DNA from 4 places in the Kosakonia sp. YIM B13571 genome. Region 1 is predicted to be linked to each of the others. Evidence: predicted binding sites of a transcription regulator. Region 1 holds the regulator's gene; each other region holds the start of a gene.
The links. Region 1 encodes PurR, which represses purine synthesis genes. Its sites were predicted from a motif close to CANGCAAACGTTTGCNTG; they were not measured.
Positions count from the first base shown of each region.

Region 2: pyrD (quinone-dependent dihydroorotate dehydrogenase) is a predicted target of PurR. The motif match lies at 3,048-3,065, and genes of this name have one in related genera.
Region 3: ACFX4O_RS13730 (NCS2 family permease) is a predicted target of PurR. The motif match lies at 2,751-2,768, and genes of this name have one in related genera.
Region 4: purT (formate-dependent phosphoribosylglycinamide formyltransferase) is a predicted target of PurR. The motif match lies at 2,186-2,203, and genes of this name have one in related genera.

Region 1 covers NZ_JBHZPL010000002.1:166,705-171,503, reverse strand. The annotation lists gene ACFX4O_RS05940 (MFS transporter) at 1-507, opposite strand, end outside; gene ACFX4O_RS05935 (YnhF family membrane protein) at 676-765, opposite strand; gene purR (HTH-type transcriptional repressor PurR) at 1,063-2,088, shown strand; gene punR (DNA-binding transcriptional activator PunR) at 2,107-3,018, opposite strand; gene punC (purine nucleoside transporter PunC) at 3,130-4,326, shown strand; gene cfa (cyclopropane fatty acyl phospholipid synthase) at 4,629-4,799, shown strand, end outside.
Region 2 covers NZ_JBHZPL010000001.1:222,686-227,484, forward strand. The annotation lists gene rlmKL (bifunctional 23S rRNA (guanine(2069)-N(7))-methyltransferase RlmK/23S rRNA (guanine(2445)-N(2))-methyltransferase RlmL) at 1-27, opposite strand, end outside; gene ACFX4O_RS01140 (YcbX family protein) at 127-1,236, shown strand; gene zapC (cell division protein ZapC) at 1,233-1,775, opposite strand; gene pyrD (quinone-dependent dihydroorotate dehydrogenase) at 1,944-2,954, opposite strand; gene ssuE (NADPH-dependent FMN reductase) at 3,202-3,777, shown strand; gene ACFX4O_RS01160 (sulfonate ABC transporter substrate-binding protein) at 3,770-4,741, shown strand; gene ssuD (FMNH2-dependent alkanesulfonate monooxygenase) at 4,738-4,799, shown strand, end outside.
Region 3 covers NZ_JBHZPL010000004.1:465,661-470,459, reverse strand. The annotation lists gene phoU (phosphate signaling complex protein PhoU) at 1-456, shown strand, start outside; gene ACFX4O_RS13745 (ADP-ribosylglycohydrolase family protein) at 493-1,395, opposite strand; gene cbrC (PF03691 family colicin E2 tolerance protein CbrC) at 1,420-2,007, opposite strand; gene yieH (6-phosphogluconate phosphatase) at 2,034-2,699, opposite strand; gene ACFX4O_RS13730 (NCS2 family permease) at 2,869-4,206, shown strand; gene ACFX4O_RS13725 (NADPH-dependent FMN reductase) at 4,244-4,799, opposite strand, start outside.
Region 4 covers NZ_JBHZPL010000003.1:423,737-428,535, reverse strand. The annotation lists gene ptrB (oligopeptidase B) at 1-529, opposite strand, end outside; gene ACFX4O_RS10480 (tellurite resistance TerB family protein) at 608-1,267, opposite strand; gene yebF (protein YebF) at 1,362-1,712, opposite strand; gene ACFX4O_RS10470 (YebG family protein) at 1,771-2,109, opposite strand; gene purT (formate-dependent phosphoribosylglycinamide formyltransferase) at 2,241-3,419, shown strand; gene kdgA (bifunctional 4-hydroxy-2-oxoglutarate aldolase/2-dehydro-3-deoxy-phosphogluconate aldolase) at 3,642-4,283, opposite strand; gene edd (phosphogluconate dehydratase) at 4,322-4,799, opposite strand, start outside.

The DNA of each region.
Region 1 (4,799 bases):
ACCCAGCCCGGCGGTGGCCATAAACGACATACGCCAGCCAATGGTTTCACCCAGCCATGTTGCGGCAGGTACACCGCCAATGTTAGCAATGGTCAGTCCCATGAACATGGTCGCCACCGCGCTAGCCTGCTTCTCTTTCGCGACAACGCTTGCTGCCACCACCGAGCCAAGACCAAAGAAAGCACCATGGTTCAGGCTGGTGACGATACGCGCCAGCATTAATGTGGTGTAATCCGGTGCAATCGCCGATAGCACGTTACCGAGCGTAAAAATCGCCATCAAAAAGATCAGCGCGTTGCGTCTGCCACGGTGCGACAGCAACAGCGTCATCAACGGCGCACCGACCATCACACCGATAGCATAAGCGCTAATCAGCATCCCCGCCGCCGGAATAGAGACGTCAACGCCGCGGGCAATAACCGGCAGTAATCCCATCGGGGAAAACTCGGTGGTACCAATGCCGAAGGCGCCAATCGCCAGGGCAAGCAAAGGGAAATTAATTTTCATCTGTCACTCCAAAAAAGACATGCCGACTTGCGACCCTGTCGCTGAAGTCAAAAGTATGACAGCAATCACAAAAAACAGAAGTTAGCAGAATGACAAAAGATTATTGCAGAAGTGATAACAATAGCGGGGGGAAGAAAAACGAGGGAGAAGGCTCTCCCTCGCGATAGATCAATGCAGTGCAGCAGTCAGGCCGCCGAAAACAATCAGGCTCAGAACGATGACGGTAGTAACTAAAGAATACTTCAGATCGGTGCTCATCAATTTTCCCCTTTTTAATTTCCCCACAAAAAGTGAGATAACGCATTTTTGCACAAATTATCTTAAAAATCTTGCGGGAATTCACAGGAGAAACGTTTTAATACTTCCCCTTTTGCTCAAGATCAGACAAAATTCGACGCTAAATTTATTAGCGTACCGGCCATTGACTCCCCTCCTGACGTCCCGTGTCGTTTTCCCGGCGTACCGCACCCCCTTTGATGGGTACAGGGTGATTAAAGGCAAACGTTTACCTAAAGTATTATCAGGAGCTTATGATATGGTCTGGAGTGATATCTGATGGCAACGATTAAAGACGTAGCGAAACGAGCAAACGTTTCCACTACAACCGTATCACATGTAATCAACAAAACCCGTTTCGTCGCCGAAGAGACACGCAACGCCGTGTGGGCGGCAATTAAAGAGTTGCACTATTCCCCCAGCGCCGTCGCTCGCAGCCTGAAAGTCAATCACACAAAATCGATCGGCTTGCTGGCAACCAGCAGCGAAGCAGCCTATTTTGCCGAAATTATCGAAGCCATAGAGAAAAAGTGCTTCCAGAAGGGTTACACCTTAATCCTCGGCAATGCCTGGAATAGCCTGGAAAAACAGGGCGCTTATCTGTCGATGATGGCGCAAAAGCGCGTCGATGGTTTACTGGTGATGTGTTCCGAATACCCGGAATCACTATTGAGCATGCTGGAAGAGTACCGTCATATTCCCATGGTGGTGATGGACTGGGGCGAATCGAAGGCCGACTTTACTGATTCCGTTATTGATAACGCCTTTGAAGGCGGGTACATGGCCGGGCGTTATCTTATCGATCGTGGACATCGCGATATTGGCGTGATCCCCGGGCCTCTGGAGCGTAACACGGGTGCTGGCCGCCTGGCAGGCTTTATGAAAGCGATGGAAGAAGCCCTTATTACTGTGCCGGAAAACTGGATAGTACAGGGTGATTTCGAGCCGGAATCCGGCTATCGCGCAATGCAGCAAATCCTTGGTCAAACGCATCGCCCTACCGCAGTCTTTTGCGGCGGCGACATTATGGCGATGGGCGCGCTTTGCGCTGCCGATGAAATGGGTTTACGCGTACCGCAGGATATTTCCCTGATTGGTTATGACAATGTTCGCAACTCACGCTTCTTTACCCCGGCCTTGACCACGATTCACCAGCCGAAAGATTCGCTGGGGGAAACGGCGTTTACCATGCTGCTTGATCGCATCGTCAACAAGCGCGAAGAGTCACAGTCTATTGAAGTGCACCCGCGCCTGGTTGAGCGCCGCTCCGTGGCCGATGGCCCGTTCCGCGACTACCGCCGCTAACCGCTTCTGACGGAGCCGTTAATTCGGCTCCCGTAACCACTCGTCATTCAGCGTTTCACTATCCCCCAGATATTCCAGCAGCCAGTTTAACGCTGGGGAAGCCTCATTTTGTTGCCACGTCAGACAGCACGCCGCATCCGGGAAGGGATTTTCCAGGGTCAGCGCAACCCAGTCGCCACTGTCGAGGCGCGGGCGGGCAAAGTGTGCCGGTACCATTCCCACGCATAACCCTGCAGATAAGCAAGCCTCTGATGATGCCCAATCAGGGACAATCACGCGTTTCTGATTATCCAGCAGCCAAGTAATACGTTTCGGCAACGAACGGGACGTATCTTCCTGGATAAGTGAAGGCCAGTTGCGCAAGGTGTCGTCGCTAAGCGGGCCTGCCATCGACGCCAACGGATGGCGGCTGGAAACCACACATTTCCAGCTCAGCATTCCCATATCACGAAACGCATAACGTCCACCGACGGGGATTGCTTGCGTTGCACCAATCGCCAGTTCAACCCGCCCATCAGCAAGCGCATCCCAGACTCCGTTAAAGACTTCCTGATAAACCTGCAACTCAACATCACTGAAATGGCGATAGAAATCGACGATCAATTGCCGGGTACGTTCAGGTTTTACAATGTTGTCGACGGCAATCGCCAGTTGCCCGCGCCAGCCATTGGCGATTTGCTGGCACTGCTGACGAGTGACCTGCATTTTTTTGATAACAGCTCGCCCTTCTTTCAAAAACCAGACCCCGGCAGGCGTAAGTTCTACATCCCGATGACGGCGCTCAAACAGCGGAACGGCAAGCCACTCTTCAAGCTGCCGCACGGTATAGCTCACCGCAGAAGGTACACGATGTAACTCCTGCGCCGCACCGCTAAAACTGCCATTACGCGCTACAGCATCAACCACTTCCAGCGAATATTCTGACCACATAATCTGCCTGCAAAAATTTTGAAACCACTACGCAAATATTAGCGTTTCACAAGCGCTAATGCACTCCTTACACTCGACAGCCCTGATTACCTGCAATAAAGAGAACCCCTAATGCAACCTGGCAACGGATTTTTAGTCTGGCTCGCGGGATTAAGCGTGCTCGGCTTTTTAGCCACTGATATGTACCTCCCCGCCTTCAGCGCGATACAGCAAGATTTACACACATCGTCTGCGGTGGTTAGCGCAACTTTAAGCCTGTTTCTGGCGGGCTTTGCCATTGCGCAATTGGTATGGGGGCCGCTATCAGATCGCTATGGTCGCAAGCCGGTTTTACTGGCCGGGCTGGCGATTTTTGCGCTGGGCTGTCTGGGAACATTATGGGTACGCGATGCAACCTTGTTACTGGTGCTGCGTTTTGTGCAAGCCGTGGGGGTCTGCGCCGCCACGGTAAGCTGGCAGGCGCTGGTGACGGATAACTACCCTGCACATCGCGTCAATCGCATCTTCGCCACCATTATGCCGCTCGTGGGTTTGACGCCAGCGCTGGCACCGTTGCTTGGCGCCTGGATCCTTGCGCATTTCAACTGGCAGGCCATTTTCGCCACCTTACTGGCGATTACGTTAATTCTGATGATCCCGGCATGGCGACTGAAATCACCGGCGAAGAAAATTGAACACCACGAACAACCGCTAACATTTATGGATCTGCTGCGCGCTCGATACTACCGCGGAAACGTAATTATCTATGCCGCCTGCTCTGCCAGCTTCTTCGCCTGGCTGACCGGCTCGCCGTTTATTCTGCATGAAATGGGTTATGGCCCATCGGTTATAGGCCTCAGTTATGTGCCGCAAACCATCGCCTTTTTAGTGGGCGGTTACGGTTGCCGTGCCGCGTTGCAGAAATGGCAGGGTTCTCGTTTGCTGCCGTGGCTGCTGGGGGCTTTCGCGTTAAGTGTCCTCGCCACCTGGGCCGTCGGTTTTATGCCGGACGTTTCGCTGACCGCGCTGCTCATCCCCTTCTGCTTTATGGCAATGGCGAACGGCGCGATTTACCCTATCGTGGTCGCGCAGGCTCTGCGCCCTTTCCCGCAGGCAACCGGTCGCGCGGCCGCATTGCAGAATACGCTACAGCTGGGTTTATGTTTCCTGGCAAGTCTGGTCGTCTCATGGCTAATCGCAACGCCACTGCTCACCACCACCAGTGTTATGGTGTCAATGGTGTTACTGGCCGCGTTGGGCTATCGGCTACAGCGCCGTACTCAGGATGAACTGGCTGATAAAAAGGTTGTGGCTCCCTCATCGCATTGATAATTGCGCAAGCGACTATCAATAACACAGTGATTAGCTTGCTACCTGCTTTTTATTGAATCACCCGATATTGAAGCCTATACTCATTTTCGGCTGTTTCATAAATACGATAAATATTATGCATTAACGGGTACCGGATTGTACCCGTTTACCCATGGAAGGCCTTTCGGCAAGGGTTCTCTCCCTTCCTCTGTTCTACGTCGGATATCAGCCTCACGGTGAAAACCGTGAGATTTCTCACAAGCCCGAAAAAGCGTCTACGCTGTTTGAAGGTTCTGATCACTGCGAGTGATGGAGAAGTTATGAGTTCATCGTGTATAGAAGAAGTTAGCGTACGGGATGACAATTGGTTCCGTATAGCAAACGAACTGCTGGGTCGCGCAGGTATCCGCGTCAACGGTCCCGCAGCGTCAGATATTCAGGTGAAAAACCCTGATTTTTTCAAACGTGTTTTACAAGAAGGTTCGCTCGGA
Region 2 (4,799 bases), on a different contig from region 1:
GGCCGTACTGGCAAACAGAGAAATCATAATCTCACTTACATTCAACGAAAATTGTTGCGCATTATAGCTAATCTGGCGTTCATGTCATAAAGTTGAGGGCTAATTTTCATCTGACAGGGGGAAGACGTGCCAACGCTTTCACGTCTTTTTATTCATCCGGTAAAATCCATGCGCGGTATCGGCCTGACACATGCGCTTGCCGACATCAGCGGCCTCGCTTTTGACCGTGTTTTTATGGTCACGCAACCCGATGGCACTTTTATTACCGCACGACAGTTTCCGCAGATGGTGCGCTTTATGCCATCACCGTTAACCGATGGTTTGCACCTGACCGCACCGGACGGCAGCAGCGCGGTGATTCGCTTTGCCGATTTTTCGCCCGAAGCCGCGCCCACGGAAGTGTGGGGTAACCACTTTACTGCGCTCATCGCGCCCGAAGAGATTAATCACTGGCTGAGCGGCTTTTTTTCGCGCGAGGTGCAATTGCGCTGGGTTGGACCTGAATTAACCCGCCGCGTCAAACGCCACGACGATGTGCCGTTATCTTTCGCTGATGGCTTTCCGTATCTGCTCGCTAATGAAGCCTCGCTGCGCGATTTACAAAGTCGTTGCCCTGCCAGCGTACAAATGGAGCAGTTTCGCCCCAACCTGGTGGTAACAGGCGCGCAACCGTGGGAAGAGGACAGCTGGAAAGTGGTGCGTATTGGCGAAGTGGTTTTCGATGTCGTGAAACCGTGCAGCCGCTGTGTGTTCACTACCGTCAGCCCGGAACGTGGGCAAAAACACCCTTCCGGTGAACCTCTCGCTACCTTACAGCGTTTTCGCACTGCGCAGGACAATGGCACCGTCGATTTTGGTCAAAACCTGATCGCGCGTAACAGCGGTGTGATTCGTGTTGGCGATGAGGTGGCGGTGTTGACCACTGCGCCAGCAAAATTATACGGCGCTGGCGAAGTGGAAGAATCACTTAACCAGGATGCGTTACCCGCAGGAACCGTGGAAATCAACTGGCAAGGTCAAACATTTCGCGGCAATAACCAACAAGTGTTGCTGGAACAGCTGGAGAACCAGGGGATTCGCGTACCCTACTCCTGCCGCGCGGGTATTTGCGGTTGCTGCCGGATCAGTTTAGTGGAAGGTGAAGTCAGTGCGCTGAAGAAATCAGCGATTGCACAGGATGGTTCAATTCTTTGTTGTAGCTGTGTGCCGAAAACATCGCTACGACTGGAGGCTTAAACCGCCTGTTCGAGTGGAATCGCATTGGAATTCAGCTGCGGTTTAAGGCGATCGTTCATTATTTTAATCGCGTCGCCCAATTGCATGGTGCGCCCGGCAATCACTACGCCGGGTTGCGCCAGCAGGCACAACGCCGCGTTCTCACCAGGCTCAACCACCAGCAGATTCACGCACTCTTGCGTATCACTCAGCCAGACGCAAGCACCTTCGCCTGTAACAGGAGACCACTGGGAATCATGCGTCATAAAGTGCCAGCTTTTCGGCATTTGCGGCTTGAGGAAGCGAATCGCTACCAGTGCATTAAGCACAAGTTCAGCGCGCTGCTCATTGGATAATGGCAAATCGCGGCATTTTTCATCAAAGGAGAAATAAAGCGCAGCATCGTCAACGCAAAAACCAGACGGCGAGAAAGCGTCTGGCGTCAACATTTTACGGGCAAAACGAGAGCGAAATAACATGCCATTGGCTAAATCGAGCATCATGCGATCATGCTCATCATCAAAATACCAGCGCCAATTATCGTCAGGTTTAATTCGCATTTTCCTCTCCCCTTCCCCTAAACATCCTGTAACTTTTTCATCCTGTTTGCCGCCTCGTTTATTACCTAAATAATAAAAGACTAAAATGTTTAAATTAGCAACAGTGGTGGAATATAAAACAACCAGGGCGGGAAATAAAGCCCTGGTTGCACAGGAAGGGATAAAAGATTAGATATGAGTAACGATTTCTTTAATCAACGGCGGACCTTTAAAAATAAAGCCCGAATAAATTTGCACCAATGACGCACCGGCGGCGATTTTCTCGCGAGCCGCTATCACCGAGTCGATGCCGCCGACGCCAATAATCGGCAAGCGCCCTTTTAATTCTTGCGACAACCGCCGAATAATTTCCGTACTTTTTAATTGCAACGGACGACCACTTAAACCACCCGTTTCGTCACAATGTTTCATTCCCTGTACCAACGATCTTTCAAGCGTGGTATTCGTGGCAATAACACCATCAATATTGTGGCGAACTAAACTATCGGCCACTTGGATCAATTCCTCTTCAGAAAGATCTGGTGCGATCTTTACGGCTACCGGAACATATTTATGATGCAAGTTTTGCAGATCGTTTTGCTTATTCTTAATTGCCGTAAGCAGATCGTCCAGCGCTTCGCCATATTGTAGCGTGCGTAAACCGGGCGTATTTGGCGAAGAAATATTAATGGCGATATAACCCGCATAAGCATAGATTTTTTCCATGCAAATCAGGTAGTCATCTTTACCCTGCTCGACGGGTGTGTCTTTATTCTTGCCAATATTAATGCCCAGAACACCGTCGAAGCGCGATTTCTTCACGTTCTCAACCAGGTTATCCACGCCAAGATTATTAAAGCCCATGCGGTTGATCAGCCCTTCAGCATCCACCAGACGGAAGATCCTCGGCTTGTCATTACCCGGCTGTGGGCGTGGCGTCACGGTACCAATTTCGATGGCGCCAAACCCCATCGCGCCCAGCGCATCTATGCACTCGCCATTTTTATCCAGCCCAGCCGCTAACCCCAACGGGTTTTTAAAGGTCAGACCCATGCATTTGACGGGTTTCTCCGGTACACGCTGACGCACGAGGGCTTCGAAAGGCGTGCCGGTAATACGCCGTAATTGCTGGAACGTTAATTCATGAGCGCGCTCTGGATCGAGCTGGAAAAGGGCTTTACGAACGAAGGGGTAGTACATGAACTCTCCTGGATTCCCGGTTGCAAACCGGGGGCGTATTATCAGTGATTACCCGGCGAAAGGGAATTGACCTGAGGCAAAAAAAGGCGATTCGACGCAATCGTTTTCTCTTACAACTCTCCTTTATGCAAATTTCAGCATTTTTTCATCGAATAAATCATTTAGCGGAATAAATCGACTCTGCCACACTGCCTTAAATTGTTATGAATGTTATCTAAAAGCAAACAATTGGTTATAAGGAGCGATTATGAGAGTTGTTACCCTGGCCGGAAGCCCACGCTTTCCTTCCCGCTCCAGCGCTTTGCTGGAGTATGCCCGCGAGCGCCTGAATGTACAGGATATCGAGGTGTATCACTGGCATTTGCAAAATTTTGCACCAGAGGATCTCATCTATGCCCGTTTCGATAGCCCCGCGTTGCAAACGTTTATTGGGCAGCTCAACGAGGCGGACGGACTGATCGTTGCGACACCGATCTATAAAGCAGCTTATTCCGGAGCCCTAAAAACGCTGCTCGACCTGCTGCCTGAGCGTGCACTGGAAGGCAAAGTGGTATTGCCGCTGGCCACTGGCGGCACCGTGGCACATATGCTGGCGGTGGATTACGCCCTGAAGCCGGTGCTCAGCGCACTGAAAGCACAAGAGATCCTGCACGGTGTTTTCGCCGATGATAGCCAGGTGCTGGATTACCAGCACAAACCCAGCCTGACACCCAATTTGCAGACCCGTCTGGATAAGGCACTGGAAACCTTCTGGCAAGCGTTGCACCGCCGGGACATTCAGGCGCCGGATTTCCACCTACCGCAAGGAGTCGCGCATGTTTAATCTATTCAAAAGCCGCACGCAATGGCTGGCGTTAAGCGGTTTATTGACGCTTTCCGCCTGGACACAGGCCGCCGAACCGGCACCGGAGAGTTTGCGTATTGGTTACCAGAAAGGCAGCGTCAGTATGGTGCTGGCAAAAAGCTATGACCTGCTGGAGAAACGCTACCCGAACACCAAAATTACCTGGACCGAATTCCCGGCAGGCCCGCAAATGCTGGAAGCGCTGAATATTGGCAGTATCGATCTCGGCAGCACGGGCGATATTCCGCCGATTTTTGCCCAAGCCGCTGGCGCGGATCTGCTGTATGTCGGCGTTGAGCCGCCAAAGCCGAAAGCAGAGGTGATCCTTGTTGCCCAAAACAGCCCGATCAAAACAGTTGCCGACCTGAAAGGGCATAAAGTCGCTTTCCAGAAGGGTTCCAGTTCGCACAATTTACTGCTGCGCGCGCTGCAACAGGCCGGGCTGAAATTCAGCGATATTCAGCCGGTGTTCCTGACACCTGCAGATGCACGTGCCGCGTTCCAGCAAGGTAACGTTGATGCATGGGCTATTTGGGATCCTTACTACTCGGCGGCACTGTTGCAGGGTGGCGTGCGTGTATTAAAAGACGGCACCACGCTGAAACAGACCGGCTCCTTCTATTTGGCCTCGCGTCCCTATGCAGAAAAGAATGGTGCATTTATTCAGGGCGTTCTGGATACGTTTAGCGAAGCCGACGCGTTGACGCTTAGCCAGCGTGACGAAAGCATCGCGCTGTTTGCCAAAACGCTGGGACTGCCCCAGCCGGTGATTGCCACCTATTTCGATCACCGCCCACCAACAAAAATCTCGCCGGTCGATGAAACCACCGCCGCACTGCAACAGCAAACGGCCGATCTCTTTTATGAGAACCGTTTGCTACCGAAAAAAGTCGATATTCGCACCCGCATCTGGCAACCGGCCAAACAAGGAGCCAAGTCATGAGTTTAAATCTGTTCTGGTTTTTACCCACCCACGGTGATGGTCACTATTTAGGTACCGA
Region 3 (4,799 bases), on a different contig from region 1:
GCGATCATTAAAACCATCGCTGAGCTGGAACGTATTGGCGATGTGGCGGATAAAATCTGCCGTACCGCGCTGGAGAAGTTCTCCCAGCAACACCAACCGCTGCTGGTAAGCCTTGAATCGCTGGGCCGCCACACTGTGCAGATGCTGCATGATGTGCTGGACGCGTTCGCCCGAATGGATCTGGACGAAGCGGTGCGTATCTACCGCGAAGATAAAAAAGTGGATCAGGAATATGAAGGCATTGTGCGTCAGTTAATGACCTACATGATGGAAGATCCGCGCACTATTCCAAGTGTGCTGACCGCGCTGTTCTGCGCCCGTTCTATCGAGCGTATCGGCGACCGTTGCCAGAATATTTGTGAATACATTTTCTACTTCGTGAAGGGTCAGGACTTCCGCCACGTTGGCGGCGATGAACTGGATAAGCTGCTGTCTGGAAAAGATCCTAAAGAGTGATAAGAAAACCCCCTCTGCGATGAGGGGGTTTTTGTTTCAGACCGATTTTGTCAGCAGTTTTCTTGCCAGCGTATCGATATCCTCGTACTGCCAGAGTTTGTCACGCCACGCTTGCGGAATACCGTTTACTCCGTAAAACGCGCCAGCCAGTTGCCCGGCAATGGCGGCAGTCGTATCCGCATCATCACCCAGATTGGTTGCCAGCAGGATGGTTTCTTCAAAATCGTTGCCTTTGGCGAAACACCATAGCGCGGCTTCCAGGCTCTGCACGCAGTAACCGGTTCCAAAAATCTCCGCGCGCGTTTTTTGCAGATAGCGACCTTCCGCAATATGGCGCAGGTTTTCCTGCTCCGGTAACTGCGCGATGTCGGTCAGTGTTTCCAGCTTATTTTTTCCCTGTAAGGCATTCATAAGCTGTTGCGCGAACAGACGACAACTGGCGAGCGCTTCCGGCGCGGCGTGTGTGGTACGTGAAGACGCTTCCGCATACTCCAGCACTTGTGCTTCATGAGGAAAGAACCACAGCACCACAGGAGCCAGACGCATCAGCGAGCCGTTGCCAGCCGTTCGCGGGTTGCTGGAACCAGCAAAGGGTTCGCCATCATTGGCGAACTTCTGCAACGCATTGGCAACGGTCATGCCGATATCAAAGCAGTGGCCCGTAGAGCTTAAATAGCCCCATTTCCACCAGTTCAGATAACGGTTCATCTGATCCTTTGCGTTAAACCCGTTACAGGTGACCAGGCTTTCCGCAAGGCACAGCGCCATTGATGTATCGTCAGTCCACTGCCCGGCTTGTAAATGAAACGGGCCGCCGCCTTCCATCCCCGTCACGGGAGGAAAAGAGTCCTTCGCGCTAAACTCCACCGTTGTACCAACCGCATCACCTGCGGCTAGCCCAAGCAGGCAACCCTGGTAACGTGCAAGTAATTCAGACATCTGTTGTGCTCCTGTCGCTCTCCATCAGGAGAAATCGGCCCACAGCCGCAGTTTCCCACAATGCAGGCAGCGGAAGAGATAACCCTGGCAATCACCGCCATCAAGCAGGTATTCGGGGAGCTTCTCGTAATCTATGCCGAAAGCATTGCAGTCGGCCCGCAGATCGGCAAATTGATCCAACTTGTCGGCAATCTCTTTCCAGCCAACGTACCCTTCGAAGGCGCAGAAATCATTACAGTGCGCCAGCCAGTACTCCTGCTGCCAGCCACAATATCCCGGTGTTCTTTCGGTCAATTCAATCACGCTGGCTTCCGGCCAGGGATTTTTAAAGCCGGTAAATTCGCCTTCGTCGTCGAACTCGCTTTCAATGCCCTCCAGAGAGGATTCATCCTGAAAGCTGCCGCCAAATTTCTCTGCGGCTGCACCATCTGCAATACACCATGGGCAGAGATAGTCGACATCTTGCCGGGTATAGAATGGATTGGTGTAGTAGACATGGGTTGGCTGCTGACAGCAGGCGCAGGTGACCGTTTTGTCTTCAGAGAACACCCCGGTTTCCAGAGGTTGCGGGTGATATTTAAATACCGGTAGAGGGCGATGTGTCTGGGCCATAAAAACATCCTGTTTAGTGGTTTAGATTAACGCGTAACATGCCACCCGCGAGCGCGCCACAGCTCTGGCAACTGCGCCAAATCAGTGAACGTAGTCACTTTTGGGTGGTCGATGGGTTTGTTATGCGGATCGGCGCAGAAGTAAAATACTTCCATCCCTGCCGCGATACCAGATTGCGCCCCGGCGGTGGAATCATCCACCAGAATACAGTTTGCCGGATCGACATTGAGCGCTTTAGCTGCATGGTACATTATCGCCGGATCGGGCTTCCAGCGTTGGATGTCATAGCCGCTAAACAGTTTTTCAGGAAAGTGATGTAGCATTCCAAGTTTACCCAAAGAGTGTTGCATTTTGCTGACGGGGCCGTTAGAAACGACGCACATCGGAATCGCCACCGCGTCCAGTAATGCATTCGCACCGGCAATCACTTCCAGCTCGCTGTCAAACAGACGCGCCACTTCCGCGCGATACACCGGCTCCAGCGCGCTTTTATCCAGCGCTTTACCGTACTCCTCGCCGATAACATCAATGATTTCATACAGTTTCATGCCTTTAAACCGTTTGAAAACCTCGTCCAGATCGAGCGAAATACCAAACGCTTCAAACATATGCACGTACGCGCGGGAACAAATTACTTCACTGTCGACCAGGGTGCCGTCACAGTCGAAAAATACCGCTTCAATGTGGGACATGCCGTTTCCTGTTTTATTGCAAGTTTAACGTTTACTTAACGCAGATTACGGGACGCAATCGTTGCCGTATAAGCAAATTCAATGAAAAAAAGTGTGTGATAACCGTCAACATTGTCTCATTTTGGTATAGGATAGCGACGAATTTTCCTTCCTATTCCGGAAATTGATAATGAGCCAACAACACTCTACCCAGGCCTCAAACCAGGGGTTGCTTGACCGCGTGTTTAAACTGCGCGAGCACGGCACTTCGGCACGCACCGAAGTGATCGCCGGTTTCACGACCTTTTTGACGATGGTGTATATCGTTTTTGTTAACCCCCAGATTCTGGGCGTCGCCGGAATGGATACCAGCGCAGTATTTGTGACAACCTGCCTGATTGCCGCTTTTGGCAGCATTCTGATGGGGCTGGTGGCTAATTTGCCGGTCGCACTGGCGCCGGCCATGGGGCTGAATGCTTTCTTTGCGTTCGTGGTTGTTGGCGCGATGGGCCTCTCCTGGCAGATTGGCATGGGTGCGATTTTCTGGGGCGCGGTCGGTCTGCTGCTGTTGACCATTTTCCGCGTCCGTTACTGGATGATTGCCAATATCCCGGTTAGCCTGCGTGTTGGCATCACCAGTGGTATCGGCTTATTTATTGGCATGATGGGGCTGAAAAATGCCGGTGTTATTGTCGCCAACAAAGACACGCTGGTGAGCATTGGCAACCTGACGTCTCACAGTGTTCTGCTGGGCGTACTCGGTTTCTTTATCATCGCGATTCTGGCGTCGCGTAATATTCACGCCGCTGTATTGATTTCTATTGTTGTGACGACGCTGTTGGGCTGGCTGATGGGCGATGTGCAGTACCACGGCATTGTTTCCGCGCCGCCGAGCGTTGCATCCGTTGTTGGCAATGTTGACCTCGCGGGTTCGTTTAATATCGGTCTGGCGGGCGTGATCTTCTCGTTTATGCTGGTTAACCTGTTCGACTCTTCCGGCACGCTGATTGGCGTGACGGATAAAGCCGGGCTGGTGGATGAGAGCGGCAAATTCCCGCGCATGAAGCAGGCACTGTACGTTGACAGCATCTCTTCGGTCGCCGGTTCGTTTATCGGCACCTCTTCCGTTACAGCGTATATCGAATCGTCTTCTGGTGTGTCCGTGGGTGGACGTACTGGCCTGACCGCTGTGGTGGTGGGTCTGCTGTTCTTGCTGGTTATCTTCTTGTCGCCGCTGGCGGGCATGGTTCCGGCGTATGCCGCTGCTGGTGCGCTGATTTATGTTGGCGTGCTGATGACATCCAGCCTCGCGCGCGTGAAGTGGGACGACCTGACAGAAGCCGTACCCGCGTTTATCACCGCAGTGATGATGCCGTTTAGCTTCTCGATTACCGAAGGTATCGCGCTCGGCTTTATCTCTTACTGTGTGATGAAGATTGGCACCGGTCGCCTGCGCGATCTGAGCCCGTGTGTGCTGGTGGTTGCGGTATTGTTCCTGCTGAAAATCGTCTTTATCGACGCGCATTAATCTTTCTCCCTCTCCCGAAAGGGAGAGGGATTTTCCGCTACCGCTTAACGCGCTGAATATAATCACCAAAAGCCGTTAGTTGCCCGGTCAAATGGTCGAGCGTGCTTTGATCGACCACTTCTCCCGTTTGCTGATCCACCTTGTTCTGGATCACGCCGCCCATAAATTCCGGCTTGTTCATTACCATCGCATCCAGGAACACCAGGATCTGGCGTAAATGATACTGGCAGCGTGCGCCGCCAATCGCGCCCATAGAGCTTGTCTGAATCAAAACAGGTTTTCCGGCCAGCGGCTGCTCCGGCAGACGTGATAACCAGTCGATGGCATTCTTCAGGCCGCCAGGCACCGAGTAGTTATACTCAGGCGTTACAATGACCACGCCGTCCGCTGCGCGGATTTGTGCCGCGATCGCTTCCACACTTTGCGGGAAACCTTCTTCTTGCTGAATATCGGCGTCATACAGCGGGACATCAGCAATGGAAGGCAGCGGTGTAATCTCCATTCCTGCCGGGGCGAGTTTCGGTAACGTGCGTGCAACCATGGCATTAAATGAGCCTTTGCGCAGGCTCCCGAGAAGTGTCACAACCTTGAGT
Region 4 (4,799 bases), on a different contig from region 1:
ATTCTGGCGAGACATTATCCAGCATTTCCGGATACCAGTTGCCCGTCTCCAGATTGCGAAAGCGCAGACCATATTGCCTGCGGGAAAGATAATCTTCCGCAATCGCCATAATCGTGTTGTCCGGCGAAATCTCCATGCCACCAAGGGTGTAGAACTCACTGTGTGACGCGCGCTGGTTGGCATCCAGTAACACCGACCACTCATCCCACTCAGAGCTGAGAACAGACTGACGTTGATAAATCGCATATTCGCTTCCAGGCTCGTAGATGTGCCGGTAACGGTAGCCATTTTTGATGTAAGGCGCGGAGACTTCGCGCTGAGGTATACGCGAGATAATTTCCTCCAGCACGTTGTCTTGCAACGCTTGCTGTGAGGCCATCACTTCACGCCCGTAATCATTTTCTTGATGGAGATAATCCAGAACATCTTGCTGCGAGCGCGTATCGTCCCGCAGCCAGTAATAGTTGTCGATACGCGTATCACCATGCATCGTCATGGCGTGCGGGATTTTTTTTGCTTTCGGCGACATAGCACAATTCTTATTTGGTTTTACATACCTATAAGGGTGGCAAAACCCACGCGCGATGCAAGCGAAACGTAATTTAGATCATGAGCTAAGCGCTAATTTCTGCTTTTTGAGATCCGCCTCGATATCTTCTCGCACATCTTGCGGAATTTTTAACGCCTCGCCCAGCGCGTTCAGATAGCTGCGTTCCATAAAATGATCAATATCGATAACGGCGCAGCTGAGGAAGTAAACTTCCAGCGCTTCTTCTTCGTTTTGCACTCCCTGCGCCAGACGCGCGGGGTCCAGCGGCTGGTCTATAGCATTCGACACCAGTTGCTGCCCTTGCGCTTCCACGCCCGCGTCACGCAATTGCTGTTCTATCGCCGCGCGTTCTTTATCATCAATGTGTCCGTCGCTTTTGGCGGCGAACACCAGCGCCAGGATCAGCCGCTCAGTACGTACATCCAGAGGCGTATTTTGCTGGCCAAATTGTGGCTCGCTTTGATGCGCATCCCGGATGCGATCCTTGTACTTATTCCACAACACGCTACCCGCAACGGCTCCTCCGCCCACCAGCAAAGCACCGGTGCCATACTTCGCGAGCAGTTTACGCGATGATTTACTGGCGACCAGCAGCCCCGCCAGGCCACCTAATGCGCCCGGCACCAACAAATTGTTGAGCCCCTGTCCACCTGAAGACGGCGTTTGTGTATCGTTTTTTTGACCAAGCAACGACTGCAGTTGATTTAACCAGCTCATAGAACCCTCGCTTACCATGACAGTTGTGAGCACAGAGTAAGCGAGGGGGATGTCAGGAAGTGTCTATATCTGGAAAGATTGGGAAAATGCGATGTTATGATTGCGGCTGATACTCTGCGGTTCCACCTTTACAATCGATGACTACGCGATAGTGAAGGTCCGTGCTTTTCCCTCTTACGGCTAACGGCACAACCCATTTATCATCCTTGCCGGTGATTTCTTTCGGATTGATCCAGGCGACCGGATCGGCCTGCCCCAGTCTCTTTTGATCATCAGCCCATCGGACAATGCGGTTCTGCAAATAATCCCGCTTAACACTCGCGGCAATGCCGTCTGCCTTGAGCCCCTCGCACGAGGGAAATTTAACCGATTTATCCGTGGCGGCATGCACCGTCATGCTGCCTGCCAGCAAAAGCAGACCGGTGAAAACTCCTGCTATTTTCATGCTTATCTCCTGGTTTTTACCCCTTCAAAGCATGGTACAAATTGCTGGCAGTGCAAGATCAGGCGACTTTTACGCGCTTCGCTGCAGTTTTGATATCAACAGCTTCAGCCGCATCCGAATCAGAAGAGTCGGCCGGTGCTGCCGCGTCTTCAGCTTCAGTGCCTGGTAATTTGCCTGACTTCAGGATGCCGTTAAGCGCCTCTTTTTGCTCGGCAAGCCACAGCGCCATCTGGTCGCGTGCATTGTCTTCCAGATCTACCGGCCCTGTTGCAAGCCAATCGCCGAGAACTTCGGCCAGGTCGAGCATTTTATCGTAAGCATCGGCTTCCTTTTTGCTGGCAAAAGACATTTTTTCCTCACCTTCACGAATAACAACGTATTTAACTTCTACCGCCATGATGCAGCCTCATTTAACTGTGTATTTATACAGTATAGTAGCGCGATGAAAAAACCACCGCAAGTGATAAAAGACAGACGCAAACGTTTTCGTTTATACTGCGCGCAAATTTTTTCTCACGGTACGATGCTATGACTCTTTTAGGAACTGCGCTGCGACCTGCAGCAACACGCGTGATGTTATTAGGCTCTGGCGAACTGGGCAAGGAAGTTGCGATCGAATGCCAGCGTCTGGGTATTGAAGTGATTGCTGTTGATCGCTATCCCGATGCCCCCGCGATGCACGTCGCGCATCGCTCTCACGTCATCAATATGCTCGATGGCGAGGCGTTAAAGGCGCTGGTTGTACAGGAAAAACCTCACTTTATCGTGCCGGAAATCGAAGCTATCGCCACGGATACGCTGATTGGGCTGGAAGCGCAGGGTCAACATGTTGTTCCCTGCGCGCGCGCCACCAAACTGACGATGAATCGTGAAGGTATCCGCCGTCTGGCGGCTGAAGAGTTACAGTTGCCTACTTCCAGCTATCGCTTTGCCGACAGTGAAGCCGCATTTCAGCAAGCCGTCGCGGAGATAGGTTTGCCCTGTATCGTAAAACCGGTAATGAGTTCTTCCGGTAAAGGTCAGAGCTTTATTAAAAGCGCCGATCAATTAGCGAAAGCATGGGAATATGCCCAACAAGGCGGCCGAGCAGGCGCCGGGCGGGTGATTGTTGAAGGCGTGGTCAACTTTGATTTTGAAATCACGCTGCTGACCATCAGCGCCGTTGACGGCGTTCATTTCTGCGCACCGGTCGGCCATCGCCAGGAAGATGGCGATTATCGCGAATCCTGGCAACCGCAGCAGATGTCGCCTCTGGCGCTGGAGCGCTCGCAAGCGATCGCCAGTAAAGTGGTGCTGGCGCTTGGCGGATACGGCCTGTTTGGCGTTGAGCTTTTTGTTTGCGGCGATGACGTCATCTTCAGCGAAGTCTCTCCACGCCCGCACGATACCGGTATGGTGACATTGATTTCGCAGGATCTTTCCGAGTTTGCCCTGCATGTCCGCGCTTTTCTCGGCATGCCAATTGGTGCGATTCGCCAGTATGGCCCGTCCGCTTCTGCGGTGATCCTGCCGCGCCTGACCAGCCAGAATGTCACCTTTGACAACGTGCACAACGCCGTAGGTGCGGGTGTGCAGTTGCGTCTGTTTGGCAAGCCGGAAATTGAGGGTTCTCGCCGTATGGGCGTCGCGCTGGCTGTGGCAGATAACGTTGAAAAAGCGGTGGAATACGCAGTTGCAGCTGCCGCGGCGGTGAAAGTCAGCGGATAAAAATCAGCCTCTCCCAACAGGCGACATTGATTGTTTCCTGAAGGCCTACACAGCTCTCAAAGAAGCATTTGCCGCCCCCTTGAGAGCTAAATCCGGGGGCAATAAACGGAATCACATCTTTTGATGTCCGTAGCCCAGGACGAATCAAAACCATAAAAAAAGCCCGGTCAGTATTATACTACCGGGCTTTTTATCTGGCGGACTTAACGCCCGCCAAAAAAATTACTGTTTCGCGCCTTCAACCGCTTCGCGAGCCAGTGTAGTGATGCGATCGTAATCGCCTGCTTCCAGCGCATCGGCTGGCACCAGCCAGGAACCACCAATGCACAGCACGCTTTTCAGCGCCAGGTAATCACGGTAGTTAGCCGGAGAAATACCTCCAGTCGGGCAGAAACGTACCTGAGAGAACGGACCTGCAATGGCCTGCAGCGCTTTGGTGCCGCCATTAGCTTCCGCCGGGAAGAATTTAAACTCTTTCAGACCGTAGTCCATACCCAGCATCAGTTCAGAAACGGTGCTAATACCCGGGATCAGCGGGATAGTGCCTTCGGTCGCGGCTTTCAGCAGCGGCTCGGTCAGGCCTGGGCTAATAGCGAACTGTGCGCCAGCAGCGGTCACTTCTGCCAGTTGCTGCGGATTCAGCACGGTACCAGCACCGATAATCGCGTCTGGTACTTCCTTCGCAATAGCGCGAATAGCGTCGATAGCGCAAGCCGTACGCAGAGTCACTTCCAGAACGCGAACACCGCCCGCAACCAACGCTTTCGCCATCGGTACGGCGTGCTCAAGTTTGTTCACTACGATTACCGGCACTACCGGACCCGTTTTCAGGATTGCTTCTGCACTCGTTTTCCAGTTTTTCATCAGTGTTTTTCTCTCGCCAGAACTAAAATCTTGTCGTCTTAAAAAGTGATACAGGTCGCGCCCTGCTCCGCACCGGAAAGTTTCTCCCGCAGTGCACCAAACATTTCGCGCCCTGTGCCCACGCGCATCGCGCTAAGGTCAGGAATATGTGGCTGACGTGCGGCAAGAACGTTGTCATCAACCAGCAGCGTTAATTCGCCGGTCTGCCCGTTAACCCGAATCATGTCGCCATCATGCACTTTTGCCAGCAACCCGCCATCATATGCTTCTGGCGTAACGTGAATTGCCGACGGCACTTTACCTGATGCCCCTGACAGCCGTCCATCAGTAACTAATGCAATTTTGAAACGGCGGTCCAATAATACACCAAGTGGCGGCATGAGTTTATGTAATTCTGGCATACCGTTCGCTTTTGGCCCTTGATGACGAACAACAACCACACAATCGCGATCCAGCAGCCCTGCTTCAAAAGCGGGCAGCACGTCATGCTGACTTTCAAAAATCACCGCTGGCGCT